3 regions of the Clostridium sp. genome follow, and region 2 is predicted to be linked to each of the others. Evidence: riboswitches for the same ligand, from Rfam matches in the RefSeq annotation. Region 2 holds a riboswitch; each other region holds the start of a gene.

Evidence for each region. A riboswitch is a leader RNA that binds a small molecule or an ion and turns the genes downstream of it on or off. The one in region 2 is predicted to bind S-adenosylmethionine.
Region 1: it holds a riboswitch for S-adenosylmethionine, as region 2 does, so the genes downstream of both, LKE46_RS05460 (nitrogenase component 1) here and LKE46_RS04350 (amino acid permease) in region 2, are expected to answer to the same signal.
Region 3: it holds a riboswitch for S-adenosylmethionine, as region 2 does, so the genes downstream of both, LKE46_RS05390 (hypothetical protein) here and LKE46_RS04350 (amino acid permease) in region 2, are expected to answer to the same signal.

The regions. Positions count from the first base shown of each region.
Region 1 is NZ_JAKVOI010000001.1:1,088,889-1,092,180, reverse strand. It holds gene LKE46_RS05465 (nitrogenase component 1) at 1-574, opposite strand, end outside; gene LKE46_RS05460 (nitrogenase component 1) at 576-2,042, opposite strand; SAM riboswitch class I at 2,232-2,336, opposite strand; gene LKE46_RS05455 (response regulator transcription factor) at 2,375-3,091, opposite strand; gene LKE46_RS05450 (hypothetical protein) at 3,118-3,292, opposite strand, start outside.
Region 2 is NZ_JAKVOI010000001.1:836,134-839,425, forward strand. It holds gene LKE46_RS04345 (ROK family protein) at 1-785, shown strand, start outside; SAM riboswitch class I at 860-962, shown strand; gene LKE46_RS04350 (amino acid permease) at 1,211-2,557, shown strand; gene LKE46_RS04355 (S66 peptidase family protein) at 2,704-3,292, opposite strand, start outside.
Region 3 is NZ_JAKVOI010000001.1:1,070,169-1,073,460, reverse strand. It holds gene LKE46_RS05400 (ABC transporter ATP-binding protein) at 1-49, shown strand, start outside; gene LKE46_RS05395 (iron-containing alcohol dehydrogenase) at 101-1,192, opposite strand; gene LKE46_RS05390 (hypothetical protein) at 1,204-1,635, opposite strand; SAM riboswitch class I at 1,648-1,757, opposite strand; gene metK (methionine adenosyltransferase) at 1,901-3,103, opposite strand.

The DNA.
Region 1 (3,292 bases), 250 kb from region 2:
CTATTTTTTCAAGCAGATGTTTTATGCTGCCAAGGTTTCCCCCCCAAAAAGTATCCTGAAAAGGTATTGATGAAAACACATTTACAAGTCCCTTTCTAACTTCAGGCTTTTTATCCCCGACAAATTGATCTATTATTGCCTTCAATACTACTTCATGTCCCTTAAAATTACTTCCCTTGAAGCCGCCTGTTTCAGCAAAAACTATCGGTATGCCCTTTTTTTTATATTCATCCACCAACGAGCCTACATCATCTCCGACTATATCGGATGTGCAGCCTGTCAGTACTACAAACAGATCTCCTTTTAATACTTTTAATGTTCCGTCAATGACTTCACGCAGCCTCTTTATTCCACCAAATACAACTTCTCTCTCCGTTGCGTTTGTACATGGAATTACTCCGCCGCCTGAATATCCTGTACCCTGATATCCGGAATCCGTACTGAGTCCCCTAAATAACTTCACACCACATCCAGGTCCTGAATGAAGTATGGGCATTGCCCCTTTTATTGCAATTACAGACTGCTGGGCTCCGAGGGTACAATAATGTCTTGGTTCCTGAACTATTTTAGGCATGCTATTTTCCCTCCTTCAGAAAAGTATCCGGCCTCTGTTTGAACCACCAGTCAGTATACGGAAATTTTGCATGGGCTGCAATATTTTTTACAAATTCAGGAGTTTCAAGTACATCCAGAACCTTCTTACCGTAATTTATCAATCCCTGATATCCAAGTCCAAACTGCTCATCCCCCATTAAAAAGGTTGGTATTCCAAGCTTGGCTCCCCAAATTGACATTCCGCCATGTCGTGCAACAAATATATCAGGCTTCAATCTATTAAGCGAATTAACCAGTTCATATGCCTGCTTGTCACATACACTGAAATTCTCTATATCACCGTAGGTATTTATTGCATGATCAAGGCTCTTAGCTGCTTCCGCCCCGTTATCATAGCATGGATCATGGTGAAATATGGATGCTCCCACAATTTTCATTCCAAGGTCTTCAAGAAGAGCCATCAAACTGTGACCATGTGCCGCACCAGCTGTAATGTAAGCCCTTTTACCCTTTAACCTGCTCCTCAGCTTTTCAAGTTCAGGATATATTTTTTCCTTTTCAGATTTTATCAATTCCTCTACCTCGGCTTCTTTTCCTGTAATTCTCCCAAGTTCTCTAAACCATTCATCCGTTCCCTTTATTCCGTAAGCAGGAGGTGCCTTTACCTCCTGTACTCCATATTCCTGCTCAAGTGCTGCTGCAAGATACGTTCCAAGTGTAGGACATATTTGAACTGTAGCTGCAGCCTCTGACATTTTTTGAAGCTGCTCTATAGTTGAGAAAGGAACTATATAATTTGGCCTCAATCCTATTTTTCCAAACAAATCTGTAAAAATATCACTTCCCCAGAAGTTAATTACATTTATTAGATCTTTTTGCTTTTTAACAGGAGGTTTGACTATTTTTCTTATTATTCCATGATATGCAGCATCAAAGCCTGTTGTCCACATCTTTGACTTGAACCCTTCGCAGGGAATATACACTACAGGTATTTTGAATTTTTTTTCTGCATCTTCAGCTATTGTTTCTATATCATCTCCTATAATACCAGATGCACAGGACGCAGTTATAAAAATTGCCTTGGGATTGAATCTGTTAAAAGCTTCTTCTATTGTAGTCTTTAATTTTTCTCCCCCTCCATAAATAGTGTCCTTTTCTTCAAGATTTGTACTCAGCAGTCTGGCATTTCTAAGTTTGAAATTTCTTTTTCTCTGGCCTACTCTGTTTGTAAAATTAAAATCCGAAAAGTCTGCCGAGCATCCAAGCGGAGCATGGTTTATAACAACTGCATCCTGTATCATTACAAGCTGGCAAAGTGCGTTTCCCGAGCTGCATCCGAGGCATTGACTGAAAGAATGTTTTCTGTCACAAAGCCTTTTCCCCTTTGACATTTCGCATAGTTGGGATGCATTTCCAAAAAAGCCCGTAATTGATCCAAGTCTTGTTTCTCTTATTTTAATTTCCGGTGATTTTATATTTATGCTCAAAATTGTATCCTCCCTTTTATATTTATCAATAATTACTAAAATCCAATTGACAAAAAAGACTAGGTAAAACACTACGAATATACATCGCCGGCTTTACTTAGTCTCCAGTATATCTGGTCAACCAATTAACTGTAAATAAAAAACAAAACCTTCCCCTGCAAAAGATACGGGAAGGTTATTTCTTCCATTATCTTATCTTCCAGGTATATTTCATCCTGCAGGAATTGGCACCTTGAATAAAATCCAGGTTGCCGGGCATCAAAGGGCCTGTCCCTCCGCCTCTCTTGATAAGCTATATACTTCTATTAGTATATTCAATATTATTGAATATGTCAATATCTTTTTTCTACAATTCCACCAAATTTATAACCTATTCCTCTTACAGTCAAAATGTATACAGGGTTTCTGGAATTATCTTCAATTTTTTGTCTCAAGTTCTTTATATGTGAATCAATAGCCCTGTTATATCCGTCAAAATTTTTTCCCAGTACAATGGATATCAATTCTTCTCTTGTAAAAATTTTTTCAGGATGTCCTGCCATAACTGTAAGTATATTGTACTCAACAGGGGTAAGATTGACTATACTGCCTGATTTTTTAACTTCATAGCTTGAGTTGTTTATTGTCAACCTGCCGTTATCTATGGAAATTATGTAATCCATAATATCTTTATCATCCACTGTTCTTCTTAGAAGTGATTTCACTCTTGCCACAAGCTGTTTTGGACTGAAAGGTTTTATTACATAGTCATCTGCTCCTATGTCAAATCCATTGAGTATATCAGATTCTGAAGTTTTGGCTGTAAGCATTATGATAGGCACCTTGGACTTCTTTCTTAAAATACTGCATAGTTTTTCTCCACAAATATCCGGAAGCATAAGATCCAGAATCATGAGATCAGGATTTACTTTGTCAAACATATCCATAACGGTATTTCCATCGTATGCAGAATATACAGAATATCCATCTCTCTGAAGATATGATTTTACAACTTCCACAATTTTTATCTCGTCATCTACTACAAGTATTCTTCTTTTCTGTTCTTTCATAACCAAGACTCCATTCAAATCCTATTTTAATTTATGGATTCAACAGTTATTACAGGGAACTTTTTGCCATCAGCATCCGGCCCCGGATTAGTACCGGTGTTTCCTTTTAATACTCCCTTTACCGTAACTTGAACCGGATATTTGCCCTTACCTTCCTTTACATGTTTCTGGACAATATTCCATGCAGTCAACTGCGATCCA
Region 2 (3,292 bases):
GTGACGATAAAAGCATTGAAGATATTGAGGCCATCGGAATTGGTTCGCCCGGGCCGTTGGATGCTAAAAATGGAATAATAATAACGACGCCAAATCTTCCTTTCAGAAATTTTAAATTGGTGGATCCAATAAAGAAGAAATTTGGAATTCCAGTATACCTGGACAATGATGCAAATGTAGGTGCCATTGGAGAATTCATGTTTGGAGCAGGAAAGGGAACAAAAAATATGATTTTTATTACAGTCAGCACGGGAATTGGAGGCGGAGCGATAATTAATGGACAAATTTACAGGGGGAATACCTGCAATGCCCTTGAAATCGGGCATATGACGCTGGAGAAAAATGGTCCCAGATGTAATTGTGGAAATTATGGCTGTGCAGAAGCACTCGCATCGGGTACTGCAATAGGGAAAAAAGGAGAACAGGCTGTTCTGAATAAGGAATATACAGCTTTAAAGAAACACAATAAGGTAACTTCCTATGAGGTGTTTGAGGAAGCAAAAAAGGGAGATAAAATTGCTTGTGAAATATTGAATGAAAGCCTTGAATATCTTGGAATATGCGTAGCCAATGTCATAACCAGCTTTGATCCTGAAATGGTAGTTATTGGAGGGGGAGTTTCAAAAGGGGGAAATATCGTACTGAAGAAAATACAACAGGTAGTAAATAGGAGATGCTTTGCTGCAATGGCAAAGTCATGCAGAATTGTGAAAGCAGAACTTGGAACGGATGCAGGTGTAATGGGTGCTGCAGCACTTGCTGTGCTTCAAACTAAAATACAATAATTACCCAAATAGGCAAATTCATTCTTGACAGTTATATTTAAATTAAGTATCATGTAAATAATAATCAAATATGAATCTTATCAAGAGAGGTGGAGGGACTGGCCCTATGATACCCGGCAACCTGAATATATTGTTCAATGGTGCTAATTCCAGCAGGTTAAACCTGGAAGATGAGAAACTTTGAAAAAATTGGTCTTATAGTTTCTCTGTAAGATTTTTTTATTTTTGATTGACTAGAAAACTAGAGGTCAAATTCTACTTGATATGTTGAATGTATCTAATGTATCTTTGGAGGATTTGGCTTTTTGTTTTTTGTAGATAAGCTTTAACTTTTATAAATAAAGTTTATGAATAAATGATTTTACTGTAAAATAAGTTATTGTTGGTTTATATTTCTAGAAAAATTATAAGATTGGGATGTCGATATGGGAGGATATAAATTAAAGAGGAATTTAAAAAATCGTCATATTCAGATGATTGCTATTGGTGGAGCCATAGGAGTAGGGTTATTTTATGGCTCGGCAGATGCCATAAGTATGGGTGGCCCGTCTATTATATTAGCATATTTGACTGGCGGTTTGTTTGTTTTTATAATTATGAGGGCATTGGGAGAGCTTTCTGTAGATGATCCAAATTCAGGTTCATTTAGTGCTTATGCAACTAAATATTTAGGGGATTTCGCTGGATTTTTTTCAGGATGGACTTATTGGCTTCAAGGTGTTACAACTGTAATGGCCGAGCTTACGGCAGTTGGTATATATGTACAGTTTTGGCTGCCGGATTTTCCGAGGTGGATTTCCGCCCTAGTATTTTTATTGGTTTTAGTTTTAATTAATATAATTGGAGTGAAAGCTTATGGTGAGTTTGAATTTTGGCTGGCACTCATTAAAGTTGTGTGTATTATTTGCATGATTATTTTTGGACTTTTTATGATAGTATTTGGCTTTGGAAATAAAGGACATGCCATTGGATTTTCAAATTTATGGATGAATGGAGGTTTTTTCCCTAATGGGATCAGAGGATTTTTATTGTCATTCATCTTTGTTACTTTTGCGTTTGGTGGAGTGGAACTTATTGGTATAACTGCTGGTGAAGCAGAAAATCCTGAAAAATCCATACCCAAAGCAATCAATAATGTATTTTGGCGTATACTTATTTTTTATGTTGGCTCTATGTTGGTTATGTTAAGCCTTTATTCATGGAGTAAAATTGGAATTAAAGGAAGCCCTTTTGTATTAGTCTTCGATAAAGTTGGAATTCCGGCAGCGGCATCAATTATTAATTTTGTGGTTTTGACAGCTGCATTATCAGGTATGAACAGTGCATTATTTGTTGAAGGGAGAATGCTTTATAGTTTGGCTTTGAACAATAATGCTCCGGGTATATTTCGTAAAATCAGCAAATCAGGAATACCATATGTAGGAATTCTATTTAGTACAGCTATAGCTATGATTGCAATATTTTTAAATTATTTATTACCCTTCAAAGTTTTTAATTATATATCATCGGTAACAGTTATAGCAATTATAACTGCATGGATAACTATACTTTTAGTACAATTAAAATTCAGAAAATATAAGAGTTCCTTAGGACAAAAAGTAAAATTTAAAATGCCATTTTATCCGGTACTTACGTATACAGCTATTATATACTTGTTATTGATCGTTGCTTTACTATTTGTTTTACCGAGTACGAGAATATCCATATATGTAGTACCTGTGTGGATAGCAATTCTATTGACCATGTATAAAATATTAATTAAAAATAGATGATTTGTAAAAGGTAAGAAAGTTTAATAATAAGACCTCATGCTGTTGATAAGTATATTTTATCAACAGCATTGAGGTCTTTGATTTATAGGAAAGTATATTTAGTTGCCTGCAGGGTAGCAAATTCCCGGCACGATAATTGGGATAAATCATATACGCACCGTTGGCTCAAGTATCGTCAATGTATTTTCATAAGTATTAAGGTTGGCTTCGGCGCCTATAGGTATAGCCATCTTGTATGTGCCATGCCCAGATGCTAAGTTTGTCATAAGAGGTTTGTTCATCGGCATTATAACATCATTAATTAAATCTTCATATGACTTACCGTATGAATCATCACAATTTGTGCATTCTCCCATAAGGATACCTGCACAGTCACTGAGCTTGCCGGCCAATATTAGCCGGTTTATATGCCTGTAGACTGTATTAATGGGCTCGTGTACTTCTTCGATTAAGAGTATTTTCCCTCTGGTATCAACTTCAAATGGAGTGCCGAGGTTATCTGCAAAAGATGTAAGGTTGCCTCCAACTATAGGGCCTGTAACATTTCCAGGAATCCTGCTTATTAATGGCATTCCGGGAGGATTTTCAAGTTGCCTTGGCGAGGTAAGTGTAGATGTAGCAGTGAAAAACTGATTCATGTTGTATGCAGGGGCAGTCGGTTTAAAGTCTATTAAAAGAAGGCTGTGAAAAGTAATTAAATTAGCCCATATATACAAAACATTTAATAAAATTGTT
Region 3 (3,292 bases), 230 kb from region 2:
ACTAAAAAAGAAAATATTAGATAAGCTCCATTTTGCAAGGAAACATTAACACCATTAAAAAACAATGTACAAATTTTGAGTCTGTACATTGTTTTTTATTTTAAATAATTGCATTCAGAATTTGATCATTGCCACTACTCTTTTTTCCCAAGTATTCATTGCCCATCTCATCTGCTTTAATTATTGCCTTCTCAATAATGTTTTCCTTTTCATAATCACGGAATTTTAAATGAATATTATCCTTGATACCTGATATTTTAATTTTAGATCCATATTTTATTCCAAGCTGACTTAATGTAACAGGTAAACCAATCTTGGTAAATATATCAATAGCCTTGAATATTTCATCTTTGCTCCTGTTTTCAAGAACAAATTGAACAACAAGTGCAAAACTAGTTTTTTCACCATATAGGCTATACCTTGTATCGGAAATATATGTCATGTTATTGACTACATAATTACATATATCAATTGAGTTATCAACTATATCATGATTTTGCCTCATTCCGGATAATACTATGATTGAATCTATCAATTTTCTGTAACATTCATCATCAATGTTTTCATCCAGTTCTTCATACAATCCTTCAATATACTTCTCCAGTATGTTAACCGGATATTCGTCTTGTTTCACATGATCAAAATATTTAAAAACTGACATTGCATAACCTATACCTGCATTTAGATATCGTATGGATGATTCAAGTATTAAATCTATATCCGTCAATATAAGTTCAGGTAATTTCTTTAGCCTGACATAATCAATATATCTTCCGGTATCATCATATATTATGGAAATATTGGAACACGCAGCACAACTTGTAGCTACAGTAGGAATAGCAATTACAGGCTTACCTGTCCTATCACCTATGGTCTTTGCCATATCAATTACCTTTCCTCCTCCTACACCTAGTACTACATCAACCTTCAGTTTACGGGCTGATTCCGAATATATTTTTATATCATTCAAAGTGCAATGCCCATGGTATACTTCAACTCTATATTCCAGTCTCTCTCTTGCAAGATTCATAAGTATCCTTTGTCCAGTCTTGTTCCATGCAGTTTTTCCGCATATAATCAATGCATATTTTCCAAATTTCGAAGTATATTTACCGGTTTTATCCAGAATATTTTTCCCACTGACATAGAATTTCGGTATTTTTATATCCGTCATTTTACTCATCCTTTCCATAAATTTTAGAGTTAAATTATTTCCTTTAATTCCTCCAGTGGCTTTATATAATCACATAAATTTATATACTCCGGCTTAAACTTATATATACTATAATCTTTGAAATTACTACTCAGGAAATGTCTTCCCCTGTTTTTTCCAATTAAGGTTTTCAATACACTGTAGACTTCATTTGAATATATTATTTCAGCCAATTTTCCTGAAACATGTATGCTTTTGAATGCACTATATTTTTGTGTACTGTTTTCAAAATAGACATTGACCTTTGAACCGGTTTTGACTTTTTTGACATCTTTATCTACAATAAAATACACATTTGTATAATCATTTATAAATTCCTGTATATTTATAATACAAGTTTTATTTTGTTCATCCATTGCAACTAAATATCCCCTTTGTGAATGATCTATATATTTCATTGCATCATTTAATATTTCACTCATTTTCATATCCCTTCCTTATCTTTCAGAATTGAATCTGCAGGATTTAGCACCTTGTATGCAAATGGAACATACTGGTTGCTGAAACTTCATCGGGCCTTACCCTCTGCTTCTCTTGATAAGAGAATGTATTCCCCCAAACAATAAAAGGTCAAGTTATATTTATTAAAAAGATTTTATACAAATGATCTATCTCAATAATAAATTCAACTTGACCTCTAGTTTTTCTAGTCAGCCGAACTAGAATAAAAATTTCTTATTGCCATATCTATTTTAAAACCAAACTTTCTTTATTTTTATAAGCATCTCTTATTTGATCAACCTTATCCAGTTTCTCCCATGGAAGATCTATATCTGTCCTTCCAAAATGTCCATAAGCAGCAGTACTTTTATATATAGGCCTTCTTAAATCAAGATCCCTTATAATTGCAGCAGGTCTTAAATCAAACAACTCATTTATAATCTCGACTATTTCTTCATCATTTATTTTGCCTGTACCAAATGTATCTACACTTACTGATACAGGTTTTGCAACACCTATTGCATATGCTATTTCTACTTCAATTTTACTTGCTACACCTGCTGCCACAAGGTTTTTTGCAACCCACCTTGCTGCATATGCCCCAGATCTATCAACTTTGGTTGGATCTTTTCCTGAAAATGCTCCGCCTCCATGTCTTCCATAGCCGCCGTAGGTATCAACTATTATCTTTCTTCCTGTAAGGCCCGAATCAGCCTCAGGCCCACCCTTTACAAATCTTCCTGTAGGATTTACCAGATATTTTGTATTTGAATCTATGAGCTCTTTAGGTATTATTACTTTGATTACCTTGTCTATTATATCTTTTTCAATTTCATCATGGGTTACATTTTCTTCATGCTGTGAAGATATAAGCACGGTATCCACTCTCAGAGGTTTATCTCCTTCATATTCTACTGTAACCTGAGTTTTCCCATCCGGTCCAAGATATGAGATTGCTCCATTCTTTCTTACTTCAGCAAGCTTTCTTGAAAGTTTATGTGCCAGTGCTATTGGAAGCGGCAAGTACTCCGGAGTTTCATTTGTTGCAAATCCAAATACCATTCCCTGGTCTCCTGCTCCAATTGCTTCTATATTGTCTTTTTCACCTTTTTTAGATTCCAATGATTCATCTACACCAAGTGCAATATCTTGTGACTGTTCATCTATGGAGGTTATTACTGCACAATTGGATGCATCAAATCCAAATCTTGAATGATTATATCCTATATCGCTTATAGTTTGTCTTACTATTTTAGGTATGTCCACATATGCCTTGGTTGATATCTCTCCTACTAAAAGTACAAGTCCGGTATTTACAACTGTCTCACAAGCTACTCTTCCATTCTTATCCTGTTCAATAATTGCATCTAATACTGCATCTGATATTTGATCACATATTTTATCCGGATGTCCTTCTGTAACAGATTCTGATGTGAATAATCTACTCATTTTATCAATCTTCCTTTCATCATTTACTCTAAATTTTATTTCTATACTGGTTAACTTATATTAAAAAGAGACCAAACATTACTATCGAAGAATCCAATTTCTACAGATAAGTTTAACTTGACCTCTAGTCTTTCTAGTTAGTCACCTAGAATATTAAATTTATTCACATTGCTGCGAAATCAAAAAAAC